3 regions of the Rhizobium sp. ZX09 genome follow, and region 3 is predicted to be linked to each of the others. Evidence: riboswitches for the same ligand, from Rfam matches in the RefSeq annotation. Region 3 holds a riboswitch; each other region holds the start of a gene.
What was found. Region 3 has a riboswitch for thiamine pyrophosphate ahead of BTN45_RS22385 (ABC transporter permease). Riboswitches for the same ligand answer to the same signal wherever they lie in the genome.
Positions count from the first base shown of each region.

Region 1: it holds a riboswitch for thiamine pyrophosphate, as region 3 does, so the genes downstream of both, thiC (phosphomethylpyrimidine synthase ThiC) here and BTN45_RS22385 (ABC transporter permease) in region 3, are expected to answer to the same signal.
Region 2: it holds a riboswitch for thiamine pyrophosphate, as region 3 does, so the genes downstream of both, thiB (thiamine ABC transporter substrate binding subunit) here and BTN45_RS22385 (ABC transporter permease) in region 3, are expected to answer to the same signal.

Region 1 covers NZ_CP031363.1:2,379,132-2,387,202, forward strand. Annotated here, with positions in the region: gene BTN45_RS11785 (P1 family peptidase) at 1-537, opposite strand, end outside; gene BTN45_RS11790 (thiazole synthase) at 626-1,399, opposite strand; gene thiS (sulfur carrier protein ThiS) at 1,403-1,600, opposite strand; partial or broken gene thiO (glycine oxidase ThiO) at 1,569-2,571, opposite strand; gene thiC (phosphomethylpyrimidine synthase ThiC) at 2,573-4,396, opposite strand; TPP riboswitch at 4,492-4,603, opposite strand; gene BTN45_RS11810 (acyl carrier protein) at 4,786-5,037, shown strand; gene BTN45_RS11815 (acyl-CoA dehydrogenase family protein) at 5,037-6,218, shown strand; gene BTN45_RS11820 (amino acid--[acyl-carrier-protein] ligase) at 6,223-7,131, shown strand; gene BTN45_RS11825 (DUF1839 family protein) at 7,138-8,071, shown strand, end outside.
Region 2 covers NZ_CP031363.1:2,533,086-2,541,156, reverse strand. Annotated here, with positions in the region: gene BTN45_RS12520 (ABC-F family ATP-binding cassette domain-containing protein) at 1-854, shown strand, start outside; gene BTN45_RS12515 (VOC family protein) at 942-1,334, shown strand; TPP riboswitch at 1,380-1,490, shown strand; gene thiB (thiamine ABC transporter substrate binding subunit) at 1,528-2,541, shown strand; gene thiP (thiamine/thiamine pyrophosphate ABC transporter permease ThiP) at 2,561-4,201, shown strand; gene BTN45_RS12500 (ATP-binding cassette domain-containing protein) at 4,198-4,914, shown strand; gene BTN45_RS12495 (M48 family metalloprotease) at 5,169-6,683, shown strand; gene leuC (3-isopropylmalate dehydratase large subunit) at 6,736-8,071, opposite strand, start outside.
Region 3 covers NZ_CP031364.1:1,674,708-1,682,778, forward strand. Annotated here, with positions in the region: gene thiE (thiamine phosphate synthase) at 1-155, opposite strand, end outside; gene BTN45_RS22375 (hydroxyethylthiazole kinase) at 142-882, opposite strand; gene BTN45_RS22380 (ABC transporter substrate-binding protein) at 879-1,829, opposite strand; gene BTN45_RS22385 (ABC transporter permease) at 1,826-2,611, opposite strand; TPP riboswitch at 2,740-2,842, opposite strand; gene BTN45_RS22390 (alpha-glucosidase) at 2,879-4,870, opposite strand; gene BTN45_RS22395 (carbohydrate ABC transporter permease) at 4,882-5,739, opposite strand; gene BTN45_RS22400 (sugar ABC transporter permease) at 5,744-6,655, opposite strand; gene BTN45_RS22405 (ABC transporter substrate-binding protein) at 6,828-8,071, opposite strand, start outside.

The sequences.
Region 1 (8,071 bases), on a different replicon from region 3:
AATAGCCGCCACTTTATATCCGCCGGAACTGACAGCACTTGCCGACCCCAGCCCTCCCTTGAAGGTCGCGGTCGTTGCTCCCGTCCCGGCACCGACCGTCCCGAGTTCGAAGGGCGCCGCACGCGCCGCCTTGAAAGCCGCATATCCCATGTCGCGATAGGGCGAATGCAAACCCCAGTCCTTGTCGCCGCCATTCAGAAGATCCATGAGGATCGCCTGCGGCACGATGGGTACGCGGGTGGAACCGACCTGAAGGCCGCGGCCGATCTCGCGCAGCCCGGCCTGAACGCCGCCTGCCGCATCAAGCCCAAAGGCCGAGCCGCCCGACAGCACGAAGGCATCCACGGTTTCAACCGTCATCGCCGGGTCGAGCAGGACCGTGTCACGCCCGCCAGGCGCACCGCCCAGAACAGAACCTGAGGCAATGGCGGGCTTTTCAAAAACAATCGCCGTAACACCGGAGCCAAGGGAAAGATCGGTAACACTGCCGACCGAAACGCCGTCTATGTCAGTCAGAAGATTGGTGAGTGCCGCCATGCCTTTTCCCTTTTCTCCCGGTATCCCGCCACCATCAGGCACTGTCAACGCAAAACGTGACACGCCTGAGGTCGGCGACGAGCCGCGATCAGGAAAAAACCGCAGTCCCGATCACGGGCGTCGAGGGAACGGCCATGTCCCGCGGCTCCAGCGGTCCGGAAATATATGCCTGATGGCCGGCTTCTATCGCCAGAGCAAAAGCTTCGGCCATGCCGGCCGGGTCCCGCGCCCCCGCCACCGCCGTGTTGAGCAGAACGGCATCGTATCCAAGCTCCATTACGGTGACTGCATGCGACGGGCGGCCGATACCGGCATCAACAATCAAAGGTATGTCGGGGAAACGCGCCCGCATGGATTTCAGCGCCACCAGATTGAGCGGTCCCATGGCGCTACCAATCGGTGCGCACCACGGCATCAAAACCTTGCAGCCCGCCTCCAGCAGCTTCTCGGCGACGACCAGATCGTCGGTCGTATAGGGAAAGACCTCAAAACCATCGTCGCAGAGGATTTTCGCGGCTTCCACAAGCGCAAAGACATCGGGCTGCAGCGTATCGTGATGGCCGATGACCTCCAGCTTGATCCAGTTGGTGCGAAACACCTCGCGCGCCATCTTTGCCGTCAGCACAGCTTCCTTGGCGGTGTGGCAGCCAGCCGTATTCGGCAGGACGTTTCGATCCAGTTCGCGGATCAGTTCGAAAAACTGCCCGCCTTTCCTGCCGCCCGCCATTTCCCGGCGCAGCGAAATCGTCAGAATATCCGTGTTGCTGGCCCGGACCGCATTCTCGAGCACGGCGGGGGATGGGTACCGCGCCGTACCAAGGAGAAGACGGGACGAGATTTCACGGCCATAAAGCATCAGCATGCCTCAGCCTCCCTGCATCGGTGAGAGAATTTCGACGCGGTCAAAATCCTTCAGTTGATAATCGGCGCGCTCTTCCGAATGCACCAGTTCGCCATTCACCGCCGTCGCCAGCCAATCGCCTTCGTATTCGAGGCTGGCAAGCAGGCCGGCCAGCGTCTCGGCGGCGAGATCAAGCTCGTCGCCATTGACAAGAAGTTTCATGATCCTGTTCCTTCTGAGAGAGTTTGGCGAATGATGTCAGCCGCGTGCCGCGCCATGGCCGGAGAAAGCAGAAAGCCGTGCCGGTGCGCGCCGTTGATGAAAATGGTCCGGCAGTCCTGCATGACCCTGGGGAGATTGTCGGGATAAGCAGGACGCACACCCGTGCCGGATTCGATGATCCGAGCTTCCGCAAAAGCCGGATGCACGGCATAGGCGGCATTCAGGAACTCCATCATCGAACGGACGGAAATGGCCCCGGCATCCTCCGTCTCGATCATCGTGGCGCCCACCATGAAGCGTCCAGACTCGCGCGGGACGATGTAAAGCGGAATGCGCGGATGCAACAGCCGGACGGGACGGGAGAGGGATAGCTCCGAGGTAGCGAGGTAGAGCATCTCTCCACGCACGCCGCGTAGGTTGGAAATTTCTCCCACTGCCGCAGCTCCGGTGCAGTCCACCACCCGGTCGAACAATCGTTCATCGACAGGGATGCCCATGTGGAACCGCACGCCCGTGTTAGAAAGCCGCTCATGCAGCGATTTCAGCGCGAGACGCGGATCGAGATGCCCCTCGCCCGGGAAATAGAGCCCGGAGCGGAAGCGACCCGCAAGATCGGGCTCCAGAGCGGCGATCTCGCCCTCATCCACCCAGCGATAACCGCTGGTTCGCGATGCGAAACGCGTAAGCTCTGACCTGTCGCGTGCTGGCGCGACGACCAGCGTGCCATTGCGAACCACAAGGCCGGGAGTTGCCTCGTCCCACCAGTCAAGCGCCACCTTGCCAAGCGTCAGGACCGCTTCCTCCGCATTTTCGCGCTCGCACCAGGGCGCTAGCATGCCGCCGGCATAAAACGACGCTCCACGAGAAGGCTCGCCACTGCGCTCCGACACCTCGACAACAACGCCCCTCCGCGCCAGTTCGAAGGCCGCCGTCAAACCGGCGACCCCCGTTCCCTTGACAAGGACATGCATTTTATTCGGCATTCGCAGGCGTCGGAAGCGGCATGTAAAGCTCACCGCCTTCCTTGAAGCGCGCGGCCATGGCCTCAAGCCCCTCCTTCTGCGCCTCGGCGCGGATATCGTGGGAAATCCGCATCGAGCAGAATTTCGGTCCGCACATGGAGCAGAAATGCGCAACCTTGTGCGCCTCCTTCGGCAGCGTCTCGTCATGGAAGGACCGAGCCGTATCGGGATCGAGCGACAGGTTAAACTGATCCTCCCAGCGGAACTCGAACCTTGCACGCGACAGCGCATCGTCCCGCACCTGCGCGGCCGGATGACCCTTGGCAAGATCGGCGGCGTGAGCGGCGATCTTGTAGGTAATGACACCCACCTTCACGTCATTACGATCCGGCAGACCGAGGTGTTCCTTCGGCGTAACATAGCAGAGCATTGCGGTCCCGAACCAGCCGATCATTGCAGCACCAATGCCGGAGGTGATGTGGTCGTAACCGGGCGCGATATCGGTGGTCAGCGGCCCAAGCGTATAGAAGGGCGCTTCGCCGCAGGTCTTCAACTGCTTGTCCATATTCTCCTTGATCTTGTGCATCGGCACATGACCGGGGCCTTCGATCATCACCTGGCAATCCTTCGCCCAGGCGATCTGCGTCAGCTCACCCAGCGTTTCCAGCTCCGCAAACTGCGCCGCATCATTGGCGTCAGCGATCGAGCCGGGGCGCAGGCCATCGCCCAGCGAGAAGGAGACGTCGTAAGCGCGGCAGATGTCGCAAATCTCATCGAAATGCTCATAGAGGAAACTTTCCTTGTGGTGATGCAGACACCACTTGGCCATGATCGAGCCGCCGCGTGAGACGATGCCGGTGACGCGGTTGACGGTGAGCGGGATGTAGTGCAGCCGCACGCCGGCATGGATGGTGAAGTAATCCACGCCCTGCTCCGCCTGCTCGATCAGCGTATCGCGGAACACTTCCCAATTGAGGTCTTCAGCAATGCCGTTCACCTTCTCCAGCGCCTGATAAAGCGGCACGGTACCGATCGGCACCGGCGAGTTACGGATGATCCATTCGCGGATATTGTGGATGTTGCGGCCGGTCGAAAGGTCCATGACCGTATCCGCACCCCAGCGGATGGCCCAGACCATCTTCTCAACCTCTTCCGCCATGGAGGAGGTGACGGCGGAATTGCCGATATTGGCGTTGATCTTGACGAGGAAATTGCGGCCGATGATCATCGGCTCAAGTTCAGGGTGGTTGATATTGGCTGGAATAATGGCGCGGCCCGACGCCACTTCCTGACGCACAAATTCCGCCGTGACATAATCAGGAATATGCGCGCCGAAACTCTCACCGTCACGCGCGAGCTTCTCCTTCGCTGCCTCGCGCCCGAGATTTTCGCGAATGGCGATGAATTCCATTTCCGGGGTGATGATACCTGCTCGCGCATAGGCAAGTTGCGTCACCGCCTTGCCCGCCGTCGCTTTCAGAGGCTGATGACGCACGCCAAATTCGGGCGTCAGGCGCTCACCGGTGGCGAAACCATTATCTTCCGGTTTGACGTGCCGTCCCTCGTAAGCCTCGACATCGCCGCGCGCGACGATCCAGTCATGACGCAGACGCGGCAGACCCTTTTCGATCAGGACCGGATGGTTGGGGTCGGTATAGGGACCTGAGGAATCATAAACCGTGACCGGCGGTTCGCCCGCCGTCGGGTGCACTGCGATCTCGCGCATCGGTACGCGGATATGCGGATGCAAAACGCCCGGCTTATGGATTTTCGTGGAGGCGGCATGCGGGCCGGTTGTAACGACAAGCGGTATAGTCTTGGCAGCGATATTCATCTTGAGGCTCCAAAGTTTAACAGTGGAGACCCAGTTCGAGCCGGAATGATGGAAAATACCTGTGTGCCGAAACGCGGCGCCATGCGCCCGCCCGACATCGGGTCTTTGCACCGTCCCTACGCCAGTATGAACTGGATCAGGTTCAACGGGTCACTGCGCATGAAAGCAGAATCTCAGCCCCTTGACGGGACACCCCTGGTGAATGGCCCCAGCAAAAAACACCCTCAGGCTTTTGTCAAGACCGGCGATCCATGCTTGGCAAAGGTGCGGGAATGGCGCATGCTGCCGTTAGTTGTAATTAACCTAACGGTTTAGGCGAATATTATCGTTTGCAACGTAACCATAAGCACAAACCATCCTGATGTGAAATTCATGGGAGATACGTCGGAATGAATGCGACTATACGTGAAATACTGGCAAAATTCGGCCAGCTTCCAACCCCCGTCGATACGATTGCAGATGAAGCCGATCTTTACGCGGCGGGCCTTTCTTCCTTTGCATCGGTGCAATTGATGCTCGGCATCGAAGAAGCATTCGATATCGAATTCCCGGACAATCTGCTGAACCGCAAGTCTTTCGCCAGCATCAAGGCCATTGAAGACACTGTTAAACTCATTCTCGATGGTAAAGAGGCAGCCTGATGAACGTCACCGTCGCGCCGCAGGATGAAACGCTGTCCGCGCGCGCGGGCCGTGTCGCGGCAATTGCCGCCAAATATGCGGACGAGGTGGATGTCACCGGCCGCTTTCCGCAGGAAGCCGTTGATGCATTGAGGCAGGAACGTCTGCTCGGCATACAGGTCCCCTCACTGCTGGGCGGCGAAGGTGCCTCCCTTCAGGAAATCGCCGATATCTGCGCCCGGCTTGGGCAGGCCTGTTCGGCAACGGCGATGATTTTCGCCATGCACCACATCAAACTGTCGAGCCTTGTGGAACATGGAGAGGCGAGCGCATGGCACGCGGACTTCATGCGCCGCGTCGCCGGCGAACAGCTTCTGCTCGGTTCCGCCACCACCGAAGGCGGCATCGGCGGCAATCTGCGTAACTCCATCTGCGCAATCGAAGTCGAAGGTGATAGCTGCCGGCTGGAGAAGGACGCCACGGTCATTTCTTATGGCAGCAACGCCGATGCGATCCTGATTACGTCGCGCGCCCACAAGGATGCCGCGCCCGCCGATCAGGTGATGACCGTCTTCCTGAAAAACCAGTATACGCTTGAGAAGACCCATGTCTGGGATACGCTCGGCATGCGTGGCACCTGTTCGGACGGCTTCCTGTTCCGCGGCGAAGCGCCGGCGGCGCAGATTTTCCCAAAGCCTTTCGCAGAAATCGCTGCACAATCCATGCTTGCAAGCTCGCATCTGCTGTGGAGCGCCGTCTGGTATGGTATCGCGTCGGATGCGGTGCTGCGCGCCCAATCTTTTGTCAGAGCTGCGGCCCGCAAGTCGCCCGGAACGGCTCCTCCCGGCGCGATCCGCCTTGCCGAGGTTTCCACCAAGCTGCAGGTGGTGAAATCCAACATCATAGCCGGTATCAAGGCCTACGAGGACACCAAGAGCGATCCGGAAAAATTGATGTCGATGGCCTTTGCGGTTGCCATGAACAATGTGAAAATCTGCTCTTCGGAAACCATTCTCGAGATCATCGACCACGCCATGCTGGTCTGCGGCATCATGGGCTACAAGAATGGCACGCCCTACAGCCTCGGCCGACACCTGCGCGACGCGCATTCCGCCCGCCTGATGATTTCCAACGACCGTATTCTCGGCAATTCCGCCAATCTCCTGCTGGTTCACAGGCAGGACACCAGCCTCTTGGGATAAGACCATGGACATGCAAACATCGTTCCTCGATCGACTGTTCGAAGAAGGCCTGCTGATTGAAACGGGTGTGGACGGTCTTTATGGACGCAGCGGCCAGTTCGAGGACGTGATTGCCGCCTTCGAGCGGCTGATCGACCGCACCGGTGGCGCCGATGGCGCTGAAGCGATCCGTTTCCCGCCCGGCATCAACCGCGCCTATTTCGAAAAAAGCGGTTACATGAAGAGCTTCCCGCAGCTCGCCGGCACGGTCCATTCCTTTTGCGGCTGCGAACTGGACCATGTCAGCCTGCTGAAGACCATGGATGAGGGCGGCGACTGGACCAAGGATCAGAAAGCAACCGATATCGTACTGACGCCAGCGGCCTGCTACCCGCTTTATCCAACGATCGCCAAGCGTGGCGCGCTGCCTGCCGGCGGCGGTCTCTATGACATCCAATCCTATTGCTTCCGCCACGAGCCCTCCAAGGATCCGGCCCGCCAGCAGCTTTTCCGCATGCGCGAATATGTCTGCATGGGCACCGAGGCCAACGTCACCGAATTCCGCCAGACCTGGATGGATCGCGGCGTTGAGATGATGAAAGCGGTCGGGCTCGATGTCACCATCGATATCGCCAACGATCCTTTCTTCGGCCGCGCGGGCAAGATGCTCGCCAACAACCAGCGCGACCAGAACCTGAAATTCGAACTGTTGATCCCGGTCACGTCAACGACCAGCCCGACAGCCTGCATGAGCTTTAACTACCATCAGGACGCCTTCGGCCAGAAATGGGGTCTGAACCTCGATAATGGCGATGTCGCCCACACCGCCTGCGTCGGTTTCGGCCTTGAACGCATCGCGCTGGCGCTGTTTTCGCATCATGGTCTCGATGTGAAGAAATGGCCTGCGAAAGTCGTGGAAACACTCTGGGGCTGATTATCCATGCAGCAGATTTTTCCCGGTCTCGATCCCAAAAACTATGTGCAGCATCCGCTTCATTCTTCCGAAAGAATGTGGCCGGAAACCAATTGCTATATTGATTTATGGATCGAGGTGCTGGCTTCGAAAGGCTTATCCCCGGAAGCCATGTTCGGTTTCACCCTGACGCAGGACTTCGAAGGCGACCAATTCACCTTCTTCAAGGTGCCGCTGGAAGACCTCGAAGCCCTTTATGGCGTTCGCGCCACCGAGCTTGCGATCTTCGATAAGGTGGAAAACCACATCGAGGCGCAGCTGGAACGCGGCCGCATCTGTCTGATCGAGATGGACAGTTTCTATATGCCCGATACCCATGGGGTGGGCTACCGCAAGGAACACGGCAAGACCACGATCGCCATCAACCGGCTCGATCTCGAAAAGCGGGAACTCGACTATTTCCACAATGCCGGCTTCTTCCATCTCTCCGGCGAGGACTTTGACGGGCTTTTCCAGCATCATCTGGCTGAAACCGACCCGCCTTTCCTGCCCTATACGGAATTTGCGAAATTCGCGGACGGCAATCCTTCGTCGGCGCATGTTCGCAAGACCGCCGAACGGCTCCTGAAGTTTCATTTTTCCCGGCGGCCATCCTCCAACCCGGTCCGGGCCTTTGCCAAGGTGTTTCCGGCACAGGTGGAAAAGGTCGCAGACCGGCCCTTCGGGTTTTTCCACAAATACGCGTTCAATACGCTACGCCAGCTCGGTGCCAATTTCGAACTGGCGGCAAGCCACTTCGAATGGTTGGACGCGGATAGTTTTTCTGGGGCAAAGAACCACGCGCTAAAAATCTCCGAGGTTGCCAAGACCGTGCAGTTCCAGCTTGCGCGCGCCGTCACCCGCCGCAAATTCGATGCGCTGGCCACCGTTCTCGATCCGGCCGCGGATGCATGGGATGGTC
Region 2 (8,071 bases), on a different replicon from region 3:
TGAAGATGCTCACCGGCCAGCTTGAACCAGACAGCGGCTGGGTGAAGCTCGGCACCAATCTCGAGATCGCAACGCTTGACCAGAAGCGCGAGGAGCTCAATCCCAACGATACGCTCGCACATTATTTGACCGACGGCCGGGGCGACAATCTTCTGGTCAATGGCGAGGTGAAGCATGTCACGGGCTATATGAAGGACTTTCTGTTCCAGCCGGAACAGGCCCGCACACCCATCCGCAACCTTTCCGGCGGCGAGCGTGCAAGGCTCATTCTGGCGCGCATTCTCGCCCGGCCGACCAATCTTCTGATTCTCGACGAACCGACCAACGATCTTGATATCGAAACGCTGGATCTGTTGCAGGAGATCGTTGCCGGGTTTTCCGGCACGGTCATCCTTGTCAGCCACGACCGTGATTTTCTTGACCGTACGGTCACCTCCACCATCGCGCCTGCCAATCCCGATCAACCGGACGGACGCTGGATCGAATATGCCGGTGGCTATTCGGATATGATGGCGCAGCGCAAGGGAGCTGCGGAAGAGAAGCGAAAAGCTGAGAGACAGGAAAAGGCGAAAGCCGCACCTTCAGCCCCGTCTTCGCAGGAGGCGGGAAAGGCCAAGGCCAAGCTTTCGTTCAAGCAGAAATTCGCCCTCGAAAATCTACCCAAGGAGATGGAGAAGGCGCAGGAAGAGATTGCAAAACGCGAGCAGCGCATGGCCGACCCGGAACTCTTCGCCAAGGATCAGGCGGCCTTCAACAAGCTGGCGCAGGAAATGGAAAAGCTGCGCGAAAAGCTTGAGGCCATGGAAGAGGAGTGGCTGGAGCTGGAGATGCTGCGCGAGGAACTGGAAGGCTGAGCCGATCTTTCCGGCCACACCGCCATCCGCCTTTGACAGGACGGCGGAAATGCCGTTTGCTGTCCCGGTTCGGAGGAGTTCAACACCATGCGCATGATCTTCGTCAACCTGCCCGTCAAGAATATCGAGACATCGAGAGCCTTCTTCACGACACTGGGTTTCACCTTCAATCCGGAATATTCCGATGACCGCACGCTCTGCATGATTGTCGAGGAGAACATCTTCGTCATGCTGCTTCAGGAAGAGCGTTTTCGTGATTTCATCAACGGCGACATCGCCGACGCCAAGCGGAGTACCGAGGTACTGACCTGTCTTTCCGCCGGAAGCCGGGAGGAAATCGACCGTATGATCGAGGCCGCGCTCGCGTCAGGCGGCAGCCGCTGGAAACCCGTTCAGGATCACGGATTCATGTATGCAGGTAGTTTTCAGGATCCGGACGGCCACGTCTGGGAACTGGTGCACATGGCGGCGCAGGGTTGATGGCAGCCATCTTGCCAAGATGGGTCGGCGGGACTACACCATTATCTTGATCTAACGGGGTGTCTTTCGCGCTTGGGCGCAAAAGGCTGAGAGGCTTGCCAACCCGAAGAACCTGATCCGGTTCATACCGGCGGAGGGATTAGACGGCTTTCATGCAGGCGGCTATTTCCCTCCTCGTTTTGAGGAGATATTCGTGCGCCGTCGTATTTTTGTAAATTCCATCATCGCCGTTTCCATGCTTCTGCCCGGCCTCGCCGTTGCGCAGGAAAAACCGGAACTGACGGTCTATACCTATGAGAGCTTCGTTTCTGAATGGGGGCCCGGTCCCAAAATAAAGGAAGCTTTCGAGAAGGTGTGCGCTTGCACCGTCAATTTTGTCGGCGTGGCGGACGGCGTGGCGCTTCTCAACCGGCTGAAATTGGAAGGTGCGGGCTCCAAGGCGGATGTCGTCGTGGGACTTGATACAAATCTGGTCGCGGAGGCGAAACAGACCGGCCTTTTCGATGTCAGCGGCGTCGATGCATCAGCGGCCAAGGTACCCGGCGGCTATGAGGACGATGTGTTCGTTCCTTATGATTACGGCCATTTCGCTATCGTCTATGACACCCAGACGCTGAAAAGCCCACCAACGAGCCTCAAAGAACTCGTGGACGGCGACCCCGCCCAGAAGATAGCCATTCAGGACCCGCGCACCTCGACGCCGGGACTGGGGCTGCTTCTGTGGGTGAAATCGGTTTATGGCGACCAGGCGCCGGAAGCCTGGGCAAAGCTCAGGAAGCGGATCCTTACCGTTACGCCGGGCTGGTCGGAGTCCTACGGGCTCTTCACCAAGGGGGAGGTGCCGATGGTGCTGTCCTACACGACTTCGCCCGCCTATCATATGGTCGCCGAAAAGTCCGATCGTTATCAGGCCGCAGCTTTCTCCGAAGGACATTACATCCAGATCGAAGTTTCAGGCCTTCTCAAAAACGCGCCGCACAAGGATCTTGCAAAGCAGTTTCTCGCATTCACCCTCACCTCCGGTTTTCAGGATACCATTCCCGAAAACAACTGGATGATGCCGGTTGCGGCAACCTCCGCCCCCCTGCCGGAGGCCTTTTCCAGGCTCGTCGTGCCGCAGAAGACTTTCCTGATGCAGCCGGAAGAGGTCGTGAAAAACCGCAAGGCATGGATAGACGAATGGCTGACGGCCATGAGCATGAATTGAAGAAGAGGCGCGTCCACGCATGATGCTGCGTCGCGATTACCGGCGGTCAATCATTTTCGGGACGGCGGCTTTTGCCGCCGTTTTCCTGTTCATGGCGCTCGCCGTGTTTGCGCTTCTGTCCTTTGATGCGGGTGCATCCGCTTCCGGCATTTTGGACCCTTATACATTGCGTATTCTGCGCTTCACGGTTTATCAGGCGACGCTCTCCACCCTTCTTTCCATCATTCTTGGTCTTCCCGTGGCCTTGGCACTCTCCCGGCAGCGGGAGTTTCAGGGAAGGATCTGGATCATCCGGTTGATGGCAGTGCCGATGGGGCTGCCGGTTATCGTCGGCGCCTTCGGTATCATTACCATCTGGGGGAGGCAGGGTGTCTTAAATACGCTCCTTGTTTTCGCCGGCGCGGAAGAACCTTTCAGCATTTACGGTCTTTCCGGCATCCTCATTGCTCATGTGTTTTTCAATCTGCCGCTTTCCGTCCGGTTGTTGCTGGCCGGGCTGGAGCGTATTCCGGGCGAATATTGGCGCATGGCGGCGAGCCTCGGCATGGGGCCGATCTCGGTTTTCCGTTTTGTCGAATGGCCGGCCGTGTCCCGGCTTGTTCCGGGTATCGCCGGCCTCATCTTCATGCTTTGCGCCACCAGTTTCACGCTCGTGCTCCTTTTGGGCGGTGGGCCGGCGGCGACCACCCTGGAGGTCGCTATATACCAGGCGCTGCGGTTCGATTTCGATCCGCAGCGGGCGATCGCGCTCTCGGTTCTGCAGATCGTCCTCACCGCGGCCCTGCTCGGCCTTCTGGCCTGCCTGCCGTCGCCGGAAGCGGAAATCGCCTCACTTGGCCGGCCCGTGCGCCGTTTCGATGCGGGCCGGGCGGCGGCCCGCCTGTGGGACGGTCTAATCATCGTTTCCGCGGTGCTTTTGATCGGACTGCCGCTGGTCGCCATTGTGTTCTCGGGCGTCCAAGCAGACCTGCCGCGCCTCATCACAGCACCGGTCTTCCTGCGCGCGGCGGCGACAAGTCTTGGGATTGCCGCGTTCTCGGCAATTTTCGTGATCATCGTCAGCATGGCGATCATCCGCGCACGTCAGGCGGTCAGCGCGAAACGGCGGGCCGCGCGGCCTCTTCACCTCTTGTCCAGCGTTCTCGGCGCGGGATCGTCTCTGGTTCTGCTGGTTCCGCCCGTGGTGCTCGGAAGCGGATGGTTCCTTCTCTTGCGGCCTTTCGGTGACGTCGCTGTTTATGCCACGGTTCTCGTGGCGCTCATCAACATGCTGATGGCCCTGCCGCTTGCCATGCGGGTGCTGGAGCCGGCCGTCACCAGTCATTTTCTCCGCACCGGCCGACTTTCCGCCAGCCTCGGGCTTCAGGGTCTGCCGCGGCTGCGGTTCGCCGATCTGCCCGTCCTGTGGCGGCCGCTGGCCATGGCATTTTCCTTCGCGATGGCCCTGTCGCTTGGCGATCTCGGCGCGGTTGCCCTGTTCGGTTCAGAGAATTTTGTCACCTTGCCGTGGCTCGTCTATAGCAATATGGGCAGCTACCGGACCAACGATGCCGCCGGTTACGCCTTTCTTCTCGGTGTGGTCTGCCTGTTGCTTGCTGCAACCGGCATATCGCGACATTCACAACCGGAGCAGGCAAAAGCGGCAGAGGCGATGACATGAAGGGCGACGATTTCGCAGTGCAGCTTGACAGGGTCAGGCTGCGGCTTGGAACGCAGGATTTCGACCTCGACTGTGCGTTTCCGCAGGGGCAGGTCACCGCTGTCGTCGGTGCATCCGGTTCGGGAAAATCGACACTGCTTAACCTCGTTGCCGGTTTCGAGTTGCCGGATTCCGGCCGCGTGATGATCGGCGGACGGGACGTGACGACGCTCGACCCTTCCGAAAGGCCTGTCTCTTCGATCTTTCAGGACAATAATCTTTTTGCCCATCTCGACGTTTTTACCAATGTCGCGCTTGGTATAAGCCCCACGCTCAGATTACACGCGGAAGACCGGCAAAGGATAAATGTTGCGCTTGCGCGCGTTGGTCTTTCGGGTTTCGACAAGCGTTTGCCGGGCACGCTCTCCGGAGGAGAAAGGCAGAGGGCGGCGCTTGCGCGCGCATTGGTCAGGAAGAAGCCCGTCATGCTGCTCGATGAACCTTTCGCCGCACTTGATCCAGGGCTACGGGCGGGCATGAGTTCTCTGTTGCTTGACTTGCATCAAGAAACAAATAATGCGGTGATTATTGTGAGCCATCACCCGGAAGACATAAAAAGATTAGCGCGGCGGGTGGTTTTTCTTGATCGTGGCCGTGTCGTTTTTGCCGGAGCGACAGCGGATTTCTTTGCCACACAAAATGTGAAGGCCGTGGACAGTTTCCTGAACGGGTGACCGCCTTATTTTCGACGCGCGCCGCTGGCAATCGCTTTAGATGACTTCAATGGCGCTAATTTGCACTTGCCAGTTTCAAGTTGTTGCCCGAGAAAAGATGAGAATTATTGCGTTCTTCAGGAATATTCCGGATTTGATGGATCGATTTTACCGTCTCGGCATTCATCGCCCGTTGGGGCGAATCTGTTATTCTGGTCTGCAATTAACGGATGATCAGGAACGTTAAGGGGCAGGCATAGAGAATGAAAAATAGCATGACTGCACAGCGGAGGCTCTTCTCCGGTTCAGGCCTTCGCCGTTCCGGCCGGCTCGCTGCGGCGTGGTCCGCGCTGACCGCTTCTGCCGTGTTGCTGTCATCGTGCCAATCTCTTTTCAGCCCGGCCTACCAGTCCACATTGCGTCCCTCGGACAATCCGCAGACGGTGGAAGAGGTTCAGAAGAACGATCCGCGCGCGCAGATGGGCGCACGCGAACATCCACGCATCGTGGCAAGCTATGGCGGCGAATATCGTGATGCCAAGACGGAGCGGCTTGTCGCCCGGATTGCCGGAGCGCTGACGGCCGTCTCCGAAAATCCGCAGCAATCCTACCGCATCACCATTCTCAATTCGCCCGCCATCAACGCTTTCGCTTTGCCCGGCGGGTATCTTTACGTGACGCGCGGGCTTCTGGCGCTCGCCAATGACGCCTCGGAAGTGGCGGCCGTGCTGTCGCACGAAATGGGTCACGTCACCGCCAACCACGGGATCGAACGTCAGCGCCGCGAAGAAGCGGAAGTGATTGCGAGCCGCGTGGTTGCAGAGGTCCTGTCCAGCGATCTCGCCGGCAAGCAGGCGCTGGCCCGTGGCAAGCTGCGGCTTGCAGCTTTTTCGCGCCAGCAGGAGTTGCAGGCGGATGTGATCGGGGTACGCATGCTTGGCGAGGCGGGTTACGATCCTTACGCATCGCCGCGCTTTCTTGATTCCATGGCGGCCTATGCGCGGTTCTCTTCGGCCGATCCGGAAAACGACCAGAGCCTCGACTTCCTTTCGAGTCACCCCAATACACCACAGCGCATCGAGCTTGCGCGCCGGCATGCCCGTGCCTTCGGCCAGGAAGGCCAGGTCGGAGATCGTGGCCGAGACTGGTTTCTGGACGGTATAGACGGGCTGCTTTACGGCGATAGCCCGCAGGAAGGTTATGTCCGCGGCCAGACATTCCTGCATGGAACGCTCGGCATTCGTTTCGACGTGCCGGAAGGTTTCGTGATCGACAACAAGGTTGAGGCTGTGCTGGCGACAGGGCCGGGCGAGGTCGCAATCCGTTTCGACGGCGTCGCCGATCCGAAACAGACGAGTCTTGCCAATTACCTGACGAGCGGCTGGGTCGCCGGCCTGCTGCCTGAAACGGTAAAGGAAACGCAGATCAACGGACTGGAGGCCGCGACAGCCCGGGCAAGCGCGGATAAATGGGATTTCGACGTCACGGTCATCCGCGTCGGCCAGCAGATATTCCGGTTCCTGACCGCGGTGCCGAAGGGCAATACGCAACTCGATTCCATCGCCAATACCTTGCGCACCAGTTTCCGCAAGATGACGCCGCAGGAGATCGCCTCCCTGAAGCCGCTTAGAGTGCGGGTGGTGACGGTGAAGCCGGGTGAAACCGTGGCCACGATGGCGGCGCGGATGATGGGAACGGAGCGGAAGCTTGACATGTTCCGCATGATAAACGCGATGGGCGCCACGGCCACGATTCAGCCCGGGCAAAGGGTAAAGATCATCTCTGAATAAACAAAAACCCCGGATCACCCCGGGGTTTTATGTTCAGGCCTTCACCCGGCAATCACTGCCACTCACGAACGTCAACAAAATGACCCGCAATCGCCGCCGCCGCCGCCATGGCGGGGGAGACGAGGTGGGTGCGGCTCTTATAGCCTTGGCGGCCCTCGAAATTGCGGTTCGAGGTGGAGGCGCAGCGCTCGCCGGGCTTCAGGCGATCGTCGTTCATGGCGAGGCACATGGAACATCCGGGCTCGCGCCATTCGAAACCGGCGTCGAGGAAAATCCTGTCCAGTCCTTCCTTTTCCGCCTGTTCCTTCACAAGGCCGGATCCGGGCACGATCATGGCCGAAACGCTGGGAGCCACCTTGCGGCCATCGACGATCTTGGCCGCGGCGCGCAAATCCTCGATGCGGCCATTGGTGCAGGAGCCGATGAAGACGCGGTCAATGGCGATATCGGTAATGCGCGTGCCGGGCTTGAGGCCCATGTAGTCAAGCGCGCGCCACTTGGAGGCCCGCTTGTTTTCTTCCTCGATGTCGTCGGGATTGGGAACAATGCCTTGAACAGAGGTTACATCTTCCGGAGAAGAGCCCCAGGAGACGATAGGCGGAAGATTGGCCGCATCGAGGATGACGACCTTGTCGTAATGGGCGCCCTCGTCGGATTTCAGAGTCTTCCAGTAGGCGATCGCCTGTTCCAGCGTTTCGCCCTTCGGCGCACGCGGCTTGTCCTTGATGTATTCGAAGGTCGTTTCGTCAGGCGCAATCAGGCCGGCGCGGGCGCCGCCCTCGATGGTCATGTTGCAGACCGTCATGCGACCTTCCATGGAGAGCGAACGGATCGCCTCACCAGCAAATTCGATGACATGGCCGGTGCCGCCGGCGGTGCCGATCTCGCCGATAATGGCAAGGATGATGTCCTTGGCGGTAACGCCCTCGGGGATTTTGCCATCGACACGCACCAGCATGTTCTTGGCTTTCTTCTGGATCAGCGTCTGTGTGGCCAGAACATGCTCTACTTCGGAGGTGCCGATGCCATGCGCCAGTGCGCCGAATGCGCCGTGGGTGGAGGTGTGGCTGTCGCCGCAGACGATCGTCATACCCGGCAGGGTGAAACCCTGTTCGGGACCGACGATGTGAACGATGCCCTGGCGCTTGTCGCGTTCGGAATAATATTCAACGCCGAAGTCCCTGGCGTTCTGCGCCAGCGCTTCCACCTGAATGCGGCTTTCTTCGTTCTTGATGCCTTCCAGCCGGTCGGCGGTGGTCGGCACGTTATGATCGACCACAGCGAGCGTGCGGGCCGGCGAATGCACCGGACGGCCGGCGATGCGCAGACCTTCGAAGGCCTGCGGGCTCGTCACCTCATGAACGAGGTGACGGTCAATATAGAGAAGA
Region 3 (8,071 bases):
TTTTCGATCATCTCCCGTGTCGAGCCGTGCTTGTCGCGATATTGCAGGATGGTCGCGCCATTAAGTGCAGCCGCCAGAGCAAGCTCAAAGAGAGGCGCGACATCGCCGAGGCTCGCATCCACAAGCGCGTTGAGGCGGTAATCAACCTTGTTCATTCTCGATCCTCGCATGATTGATGATATCCTCGCCGGTAATCGCCGAAAGCGCGTCCAGGAATGCCGGTTCGAACGTGCCGGGACCTCTGGCACAGGACGCGGCCAGTTCGGCGGAGACGCCGGTGACGGCAAGGGCGGACGCCGCTGCTGCCAAAGCATCCTGTTCCACCGCCATGAAAGCAGCGATGACGCCCCCCGAGAGGCAGCCCGTACCCGTTACCTTAGCCATCCAGGGATGGCCGTTTACGATCCTGACGCGTCGCGTCGCGTCGCTCAGGTGATCTACCGGCCCGGTCTCGATCCTGATTGCATCTGGCACCTCGCCGATCAGGCTCATTTCGGCACGGTTGCCACGCACGATCGCGGGAGAGAGAGTGATGAGCTCACGCGCGAAGGCCAGTCGGCATGGAGAATAGTCACAATGCACGGGGTCGACGATCCAGGGCTTGCCTGAGGCGTTGGCGATCTCCACTGCCAGCAGGATAACCTTGCGCCGTTCCGCATCCAGCGTGCCGAGATTGATGGTCAGCGCATCCGCCTTGGCAACGAAGCTTTCGATTTCCTCCAGCGACGTGGTCATGGAGGGAATGCCGCCGACAACGGTAATCCCGTCGGCGGTGAATTTTTGCACCACGGTATTCATAAGGCAATGTACGCGCGGACGCGCCTGTCTGACTTTTTCAAGGATTTCGGCGGCCTGCGTGGTCGTGGGGAAAGGGATGGTCATGGCTGCTGTAGCTCCACGGCGATTTCGTCCGCCGCCGGCGCCTGCTTTATGAGCTGCATTTCCTGCATGAAGGCGCCAAAACGCGCATAGCGGGCGCGGTCGAGTGCGGCAGGGCGCTTGGCAAAACGCGGCAATGTGTCGAAGAAAGCCTGCTTGTTCAGTGCGTCATCGAGATTGGGATAGGCCTTGATGAAGAGCTGCCAGGATTCCTGCGGGTGATTGGTGATAAAAATAGCGGCCTGTTCCACGGCGGAGAGGAAACGCGGCAGACGGCTGTCTGTTGCGAGATCGCGATGGGTGACGAAGATCAGCTCGTCATAGGCCGGAACACCATGTTCCTCCGGAAAGAAGGATCGGCCTTCGTGGCCCTCGAGCTTCATCTGCGTCAGTTCGAAATTGCGGAAGCCGCCGAGCGTGGCGTCCACCTTGCCGGCGATGAGCGATGGCGACAGGGAGAAATTGACGTTGATGAGTTCCACATCGTCTTTCGTCAGGCCGTCCTTTTCCAGCATGCGCTTCAGCATGGCATCCTCGAAGCCGGATACGGAAAAACCGACTTTCCTGCCCTTCAGGTCCTTCAGGCTTTTGATCGGTCCGTCAGCCAGCACGGTGACGGTGTTTAGCGGCGTTTCGACCAGGGTGCCGAAACGGACGAGCGGCAGGCCGGCATCGTGGTCCAGATAGAGGTTGGGCTGGTAGTGCACGCCGATATCGGCCTGTTTTGCCGAAACGAGGCGCGGAACGGCGGAAGGATCTGCCGGCGGAACAAGTTCAACTTCGAGCCCCACATCCGCAAAAAGGCCCCGCTCTTTCGCGATGACCATCGGCGCATGGTCGGGGTTCACGAACCATTCCAGCAATACCGTAAGCCTGTCGGCCGCCTGTGACTGAACGGGGGCAAATATGCTTGCCGCCGCGATGACGAAAGAAAGAAGAGTTCGCTTCATGATGCTGAAAGTCTCCGTAAATACCCGAAAGGAATGGTGTGTTCTGTTTCCCTGGCCCAGGGCGCCAGATGGGCGGTGGCGCGATCCACCGCCAGTCGCAGCAGCACCGCCATGATGGCGAGTATCGCCATGGCGGCGAACATCGTGTCGGTCTGCATGCGGGCGTTTGACTGGATCATCACGAATCCAAGCCCTGCCGATGCGCCGACCCATTCGCCAATGACAGCGCCCAGCGGTGCGAGGGGTGCGGCCACCCGCAGCCCGGAGATAAGCGAAGGCAGTGCCAGTGGCACGCGCAACCGGGTGAGAACCTGCCAGTGGCTTGCCTGAGTCAGCGAGGCGGCATCGAGAATGGCGCGATCCGTCCTGTTGAGGCCATCGGTGAAGGAGGAGGCGACGGGAAAGAAGATGATGATCGCCGTCATCACCGCTTTCGAGGCCATGCCGAAGCCGAACCAGAGGACGAGGATGGGCGCCAGCACGAAGACCGGAAAGGCCTGCAAAACCAGAACCATCGGCCAGACGAGGCGACCGAGACGGGGGATTGCCGCGATGGTGAAAGCCACGAGAATACCGACCAGGACGCCCGCGGTCAGTCCAACGGCCATTTCGAGAAATGTAACCATGGCCTGCCCCAACAGGAAACCGGGCTGGCGCAGGAAGGCCGCGGCGACATCGGCCGGCGCCGGCAGGATATAACGGGGTGGCGAGAACAGCCATGTGCCTGCCTGCCAGAGAACAAGCAGGAGACCGACACCGTTCAACGCATGGCCGGCACGCATGAGCCGAACCTCAGACGCAGACGCACCGGGTGCGACGGACAAAAACTTTCAGCATCATCATTCGGTCTCCACACGTGACAATCGCGGAGATCAGGACAAAGCGGAGAAGAGAAAGGGCAGCGCCTCAAAGGCGCAACAGTTTCCGTTCCTACGCCGGCATGATCCGGATCAGGTTCAAGGGTCCGGCTCAACGCCATCTCAGCACCGTCTGGTGCTCCCCTCGGAATGGGTCGGAAACTGTCGTTTTTTTAGCTGGCTGTCAACGGCTCAGATGGTGCGGAGCTGTTCAAACAGGGTGACGTTGGCACTATCGGCGCGGTAGAAAATCGCGGGCCGGCCGAGTGGTGCTTCCACGGTAACCTCGTTTCCACCGCGATGATGCACACCGCTCCACAGATGTACCCACTGGCCATCGCCCGGAAGATAGAGGGTGCGTTGCGTTTCTCCTGCTTTCCAGACAGGAGCCACCAGCATGTCGGGGCCATAGAGGTAGCTGTCCTGAATGGCGTAAGTCTGCCGGTCATTCTCGTAATGCAGGAAAAGCGGGCGTTGCACCGGAAGCCCCGTTCTGGCCGCTTCGGCGGAGAGCGATTTCAGATAGGGGGCAAGTGTGACATAGATCGACGTCATACGGGCGAAATGAGCAAGAACCCGTTCATCCTGATCGATCTGCAGATTGTCGCGCGGGCGATTGCCTTCATGGGTGCGCATCACAGGGGTAAACGCCGCCATTTCGGTCCAGCGCATGATGAGTTCCGCGGTGCGGACATTGCCGAACAGGCTGGTGTAACCACCGATATCGGAATGGTGATAGGCATTGCCCATGAGGCCGGATGAAAGCGCGCCGCAAATGACGGTGACAAGTCCATCATGACGGGAGAAGTCGACCGACTGGTCACCGCCCCAGATGAGGGGGCAATGGGCCTGCACTCCGGTGAAGCCTGCGCGCATGAAGAACAGCGTTTCTCCGGTCTTGTCGCGGCTTTCGACGGCTTTTGCATTGACCTCGGCCCACAGGGTGGGCCATGCATTGTGCATCAGCTTTGCGTCGACACCGTTGGAGAGCGTTATATCGATCGGCAGATATTCGCCGAAATCAGCCATCCACCCGGAAAGGCCGAAATCCAGCATGTTCTTGCCGATGATTTCTTCGGCAAACCAGTCGGCGGCAGCCGGATTGGTGAAATCGACGACGCCACAATCGAACTCGCCGAAATCCACCAGCGCCGTTTTCCCTTCTGCATCCGTTGCGAAATAACCGGCCTGTTCGGCCACCGGGAAAAGCGGGCCGTCAACGCAGAGATAGGGGTTCACGTAACCCAGGAAGCGTATGCCTTGATCGGCAAGCTCGGCGATCTTCTGGCGCAGATGCGGATAACGGGTTTCGTTCGCCTGCCAGTCCCAGAACAGGCGTGCGCCAAATGATGTCTGGCGAAGCCCCACCCAGTCCTCACACCACAGGCCCGACACGAGCGTTCCGGCTGCGCGGATTTTCTCCAGCCGCGCAAACGAATTGACGCCATCCTTTAATCCAATGATCGCGCCATTATAGATCCATTCCGGCAATTGCGGCTGCCGTCCAAACCGTAGGGACAGCGCGGAGACGATATCGGTGAAACTGTCGCCGGCGAAAAATTCGATCTTTTCAGGGATGGCCCAGATTTCGATCTCGTGGAAATCGCCATTGCGGAAATCGAAGACCGAATAGGCGCTCGTTTCCACATGCAGCGCGTATCTACGCGACGAGAGATAGGTCGGCTGCGGATAGTTGGTGTTGTAATAATCACCGCCTGCCTTGCCGTTGATGTCTGACTTGAAGGTGACTTCGGTGGTCTTGTCGCGGCCAACGCCGGGCTCGGAGGTCCAGAGCGGAAAGCGCCGTCCGCGCATGTCGAAATAGGACATCTGCTCGCCGCCGCCCCAGACATGCTCGTCCGTTTCCGCAAAGACGCGCAGCCAGAGACGGTTGATGGTCTTGTCCAGCGCCGTCAGCAGGATGGCATTGCTTTCGAGTGTCAGGCGAAGGCGAGGGGTCTGTCCCGGTGCGGAGGAAAGCGTGACGCTATCGCCGCTCATCTCGGCGTGGCGCAGGGCAGTTCGTTCGACGACGTAGTCTTCGATATCGAAATTGCCGCGATACATATCCATCCGTTCCTTGCCGAAACCGGCGAAGAAGGCCGGCTCGTCGGGCGAATGGGAAAGGATGGTGCGGTTGCCGATCGCAAGCGTAAATCCATCGTGGGTCTTTTCGAAATACATGACTTAACCTTTTAGCCCTTGAGACCGCCGGCGGTGAGGCCAGAGACAACCCGTTCCTGGAAGATGACGATGAGGATCGCGACCGGCACGATGCCAACCACCAACGCTGCCGAAATGACCGGCCAGGGGAAAGCGAACTCCCCCTGATAAAGCTGGATGCCAACGGGCAGTGTGCGCAGCGCAGGGTTGGAATTGAAGGAGAGCGCCAGCAGGAATTCGTCCCAGGCATTCACGAAGGCAAGGATGCCTGCGGTGAAGACGCCCGGCGCGCAAAGCGGCACGACGACCTTGAACAGCGCGCCGATGCGGGTGCAGCCATCGATCATGGCGGCGTTTTCGAGACCGCGCGGAATACTTTCGAAGAAGGAAACCAGCATCAGCGTGCACACCGGCAGTGAAAGCACCGTGTAGGGCAGGATCAGCGCCGTCCAGCTGTTGAGCAGATTGAGCGCCCGCATGATTTCGAACAGCGGCACAAGCAGCGTCACCAGCGGAAAGGTGGAAACGGCGATGATGAGCGACAGGATAAGCGCCCGGTATTTAAGGTTCAGCCGCGCCAGTGCGTAAGCCGCCAACACCGAAATCAGGATGGTCAGTGCCGTGGAAAGCAGCGCCACCATGAAGCTGTTGAACAGGAAGAGGTGCAGCGGCTGATCCGAAAAGGCCTGCATGTAGTTCGTGAGTGTCGGCGCGTGCGGAAACCAGGTGATCGGCTTGACAGTCAGCTCCGCCTCGGTTTTCAGCGAGGTGAAGAGGATCCAGATAGCCGGGAAAAGGCCGTTTATCAGAAGAATGGAGGCCGCGATGAAGCGCAGCGGCTTGCCAGAGAAGAAGGAGGACAGACCGGAAGAGGTGGCGACGGTGCTCATGGGATCAGTCCTTCGTCCTGATGATACGGAGGTAAACGGCGGTGACGCACATGGAAAGCACAAACATCATGACCGCCAAGGCCGAACCGTAACCGAGATCGAGGAAGGAGACGGTGTTCTGGTGGATATACATGGCAAGCGTCGTGGTGGATGTGCCGGGGCCGCCGCCGGTCATCATGTAAGGAATATCAAAGGTCTGTAGCGCCGTGATCGTGCGGAAGATGAGGGCGACGATAATCGATGGCTTCAGAAGCGGCAGGGTGATTTCGAAGAACTGCCTGATCTTGCCGGCGCCATCTACATCCGCTGCCTCGTAAAGCGAGCGCGGGATTGTCTGCAACCCGGCGAGGATCATGAGCGCCATGAAGGAGGAGGTCTTCCAGATGATCGTCAGGCAGATGGCGGCAAAGGCCCAGTTCGGTGAGTTGAACCAGATAATGCCTTCGAAGCCCAGCCGGTTCAGCACGTCGTTGACCACACCATATTCATAATGGAAGAACCACGCGAAGATGAGACCTGCAAAGGAGAGCGGCAGCGCCCAGGGGATGAGAAGGGAAAGCCGCATTGGCCACTGCATGGAGAAAGGCAGGTTGGCGAGCAATGCGAGGCCAAGGCCCATGAACAGTGCGCCGGGCACGGTGATCAGCGTTATCAGCACCGTATTCCAGGTCGTTTCCCAGAAAATCGGATCGTCGAACATCGCCGTGTAATTTTCAAAGCCGATGAATTCCGCCGGCAGGCCCGAGGTCAGCGACAGGCTGAAGAAGCTCGTATAGACGAGCCGCGCCACCGGATAAACGATGATGAGCGAAAGCAGGATCGCCGCCGGCGCGAGCAGCAGCACGGCCAGCGACCGGTCGCCGAGATCGAGCCACCGCGTCCAGCGCGGCTGCGGTTTCTCGTCCACCCGAACCATGGTTCTTTCCGGCATTGTCACGTCTGCCACTCCCGCAACTGGATTCACGTCATCGTCTCCCGGTCGGACCGGTCTATGTCCGGCCCGTTTCGCGCCCTTGAGGCGCCTTTCATCCTGTCAGTCGAAACGGCCGGAAGGGACGCGGTGCACACGCCGCCTTTCGGCCCGAAGCCTATCGCAGAACGCGCCGCAGACGGCTTTCCATCTGCTTTGCGCCATCCTCCGGCGTCATGACACCGGCGAGCACACCGTTGACCGTGGTGCGGATGGTCTCGCTGACCTCGTTGTAACGCGGCGTCACCGGACGGGCCTTTGCTGTTTCGACGACCGGCAGGGCATCCGCGAACCACGGGATTGCCTTGGTCACGTCGGCATCCTTGTAGAGAGCGGCGTAGGTGGGCAAGAGCGCTGCATTGATGGCCATGAACTTCGATACATCCTGACTGGACAGATATTCGACAAGCTTCTTGGCTTCATCCTGCTGTTTGGAATAGGCGGACACGCCGAATTCCCAGCCGCCGAGGCAGGTCGTCTGCTCACCGCCTTTGACGGCGGGAAGGCGGGCGACGCCGACCTTGTCATTCACCTGCGATTCCTTGCCCTGGAAATGGGTCCAGGCATAGGACCAGTTGACGGCAAAGAGAACCTTGCCGGCCTGGAACTCCTTGCGGGTGTCGTCGGTCGCCACCTCCGAAATGTTCTTCTTGGAAATGCCTTCGTCAACAAAACTCTTCCAGAGCTTCAGCGAATCCACCGCCGCCTTGTTGTCGAAGTTCAGCTTGCCGTTTTCAACCAGCGACTTGCCTTCGCTCCAGTAGGGCAGGAGGAAGGTGCAGACCGCGCCTTCGATCGCCTTGCCCTGGAAGGACAGGCCCTGAAGCTCCGGGTTCTTTTCGCCTTCCATGACCTTCTTGGACGCTTCCTTCAGCTCCTCCCAGGTGGTCTGCGGCTTGATGCCGTATTTGTCCAGCAGGTCCTTGCGGTAATAGAGGAACATGGAGTCGGCGAAGGCTGGCAACGCCACGATCTTGCCGTCCACCGTGTTGGCTTCGGCATAGGTCGGCAGATAGGCGGACATGTCCTTGCCGGCAAAATCGCTGGTCCAGCCGGCTGTTGCAAATTGCGCGGGACGGATGACGTCGAGCATCAATACGTCGAGGCTCGAATCCTTGGCCGACATCACGGTGTTGAGATATTGCGCCTGCATTTCCGAGGTGTTGCCGCCGGTCTCAATGACCACCTTCACGCCCGGCGTCTTCGCCTCATATTGATCGAGCGCCTTGCGCCAGACATCCGGCTGATGCTGGCTGGAAACGAAGATCTTCAGCTCGGCATCGGCAAAGGCCTGACCTGAAAAAGCGAGCACTGTTGCGCAGAGCGCTGCGCCCATGAAGGCTTTTCCCCGGATAGTTTTGA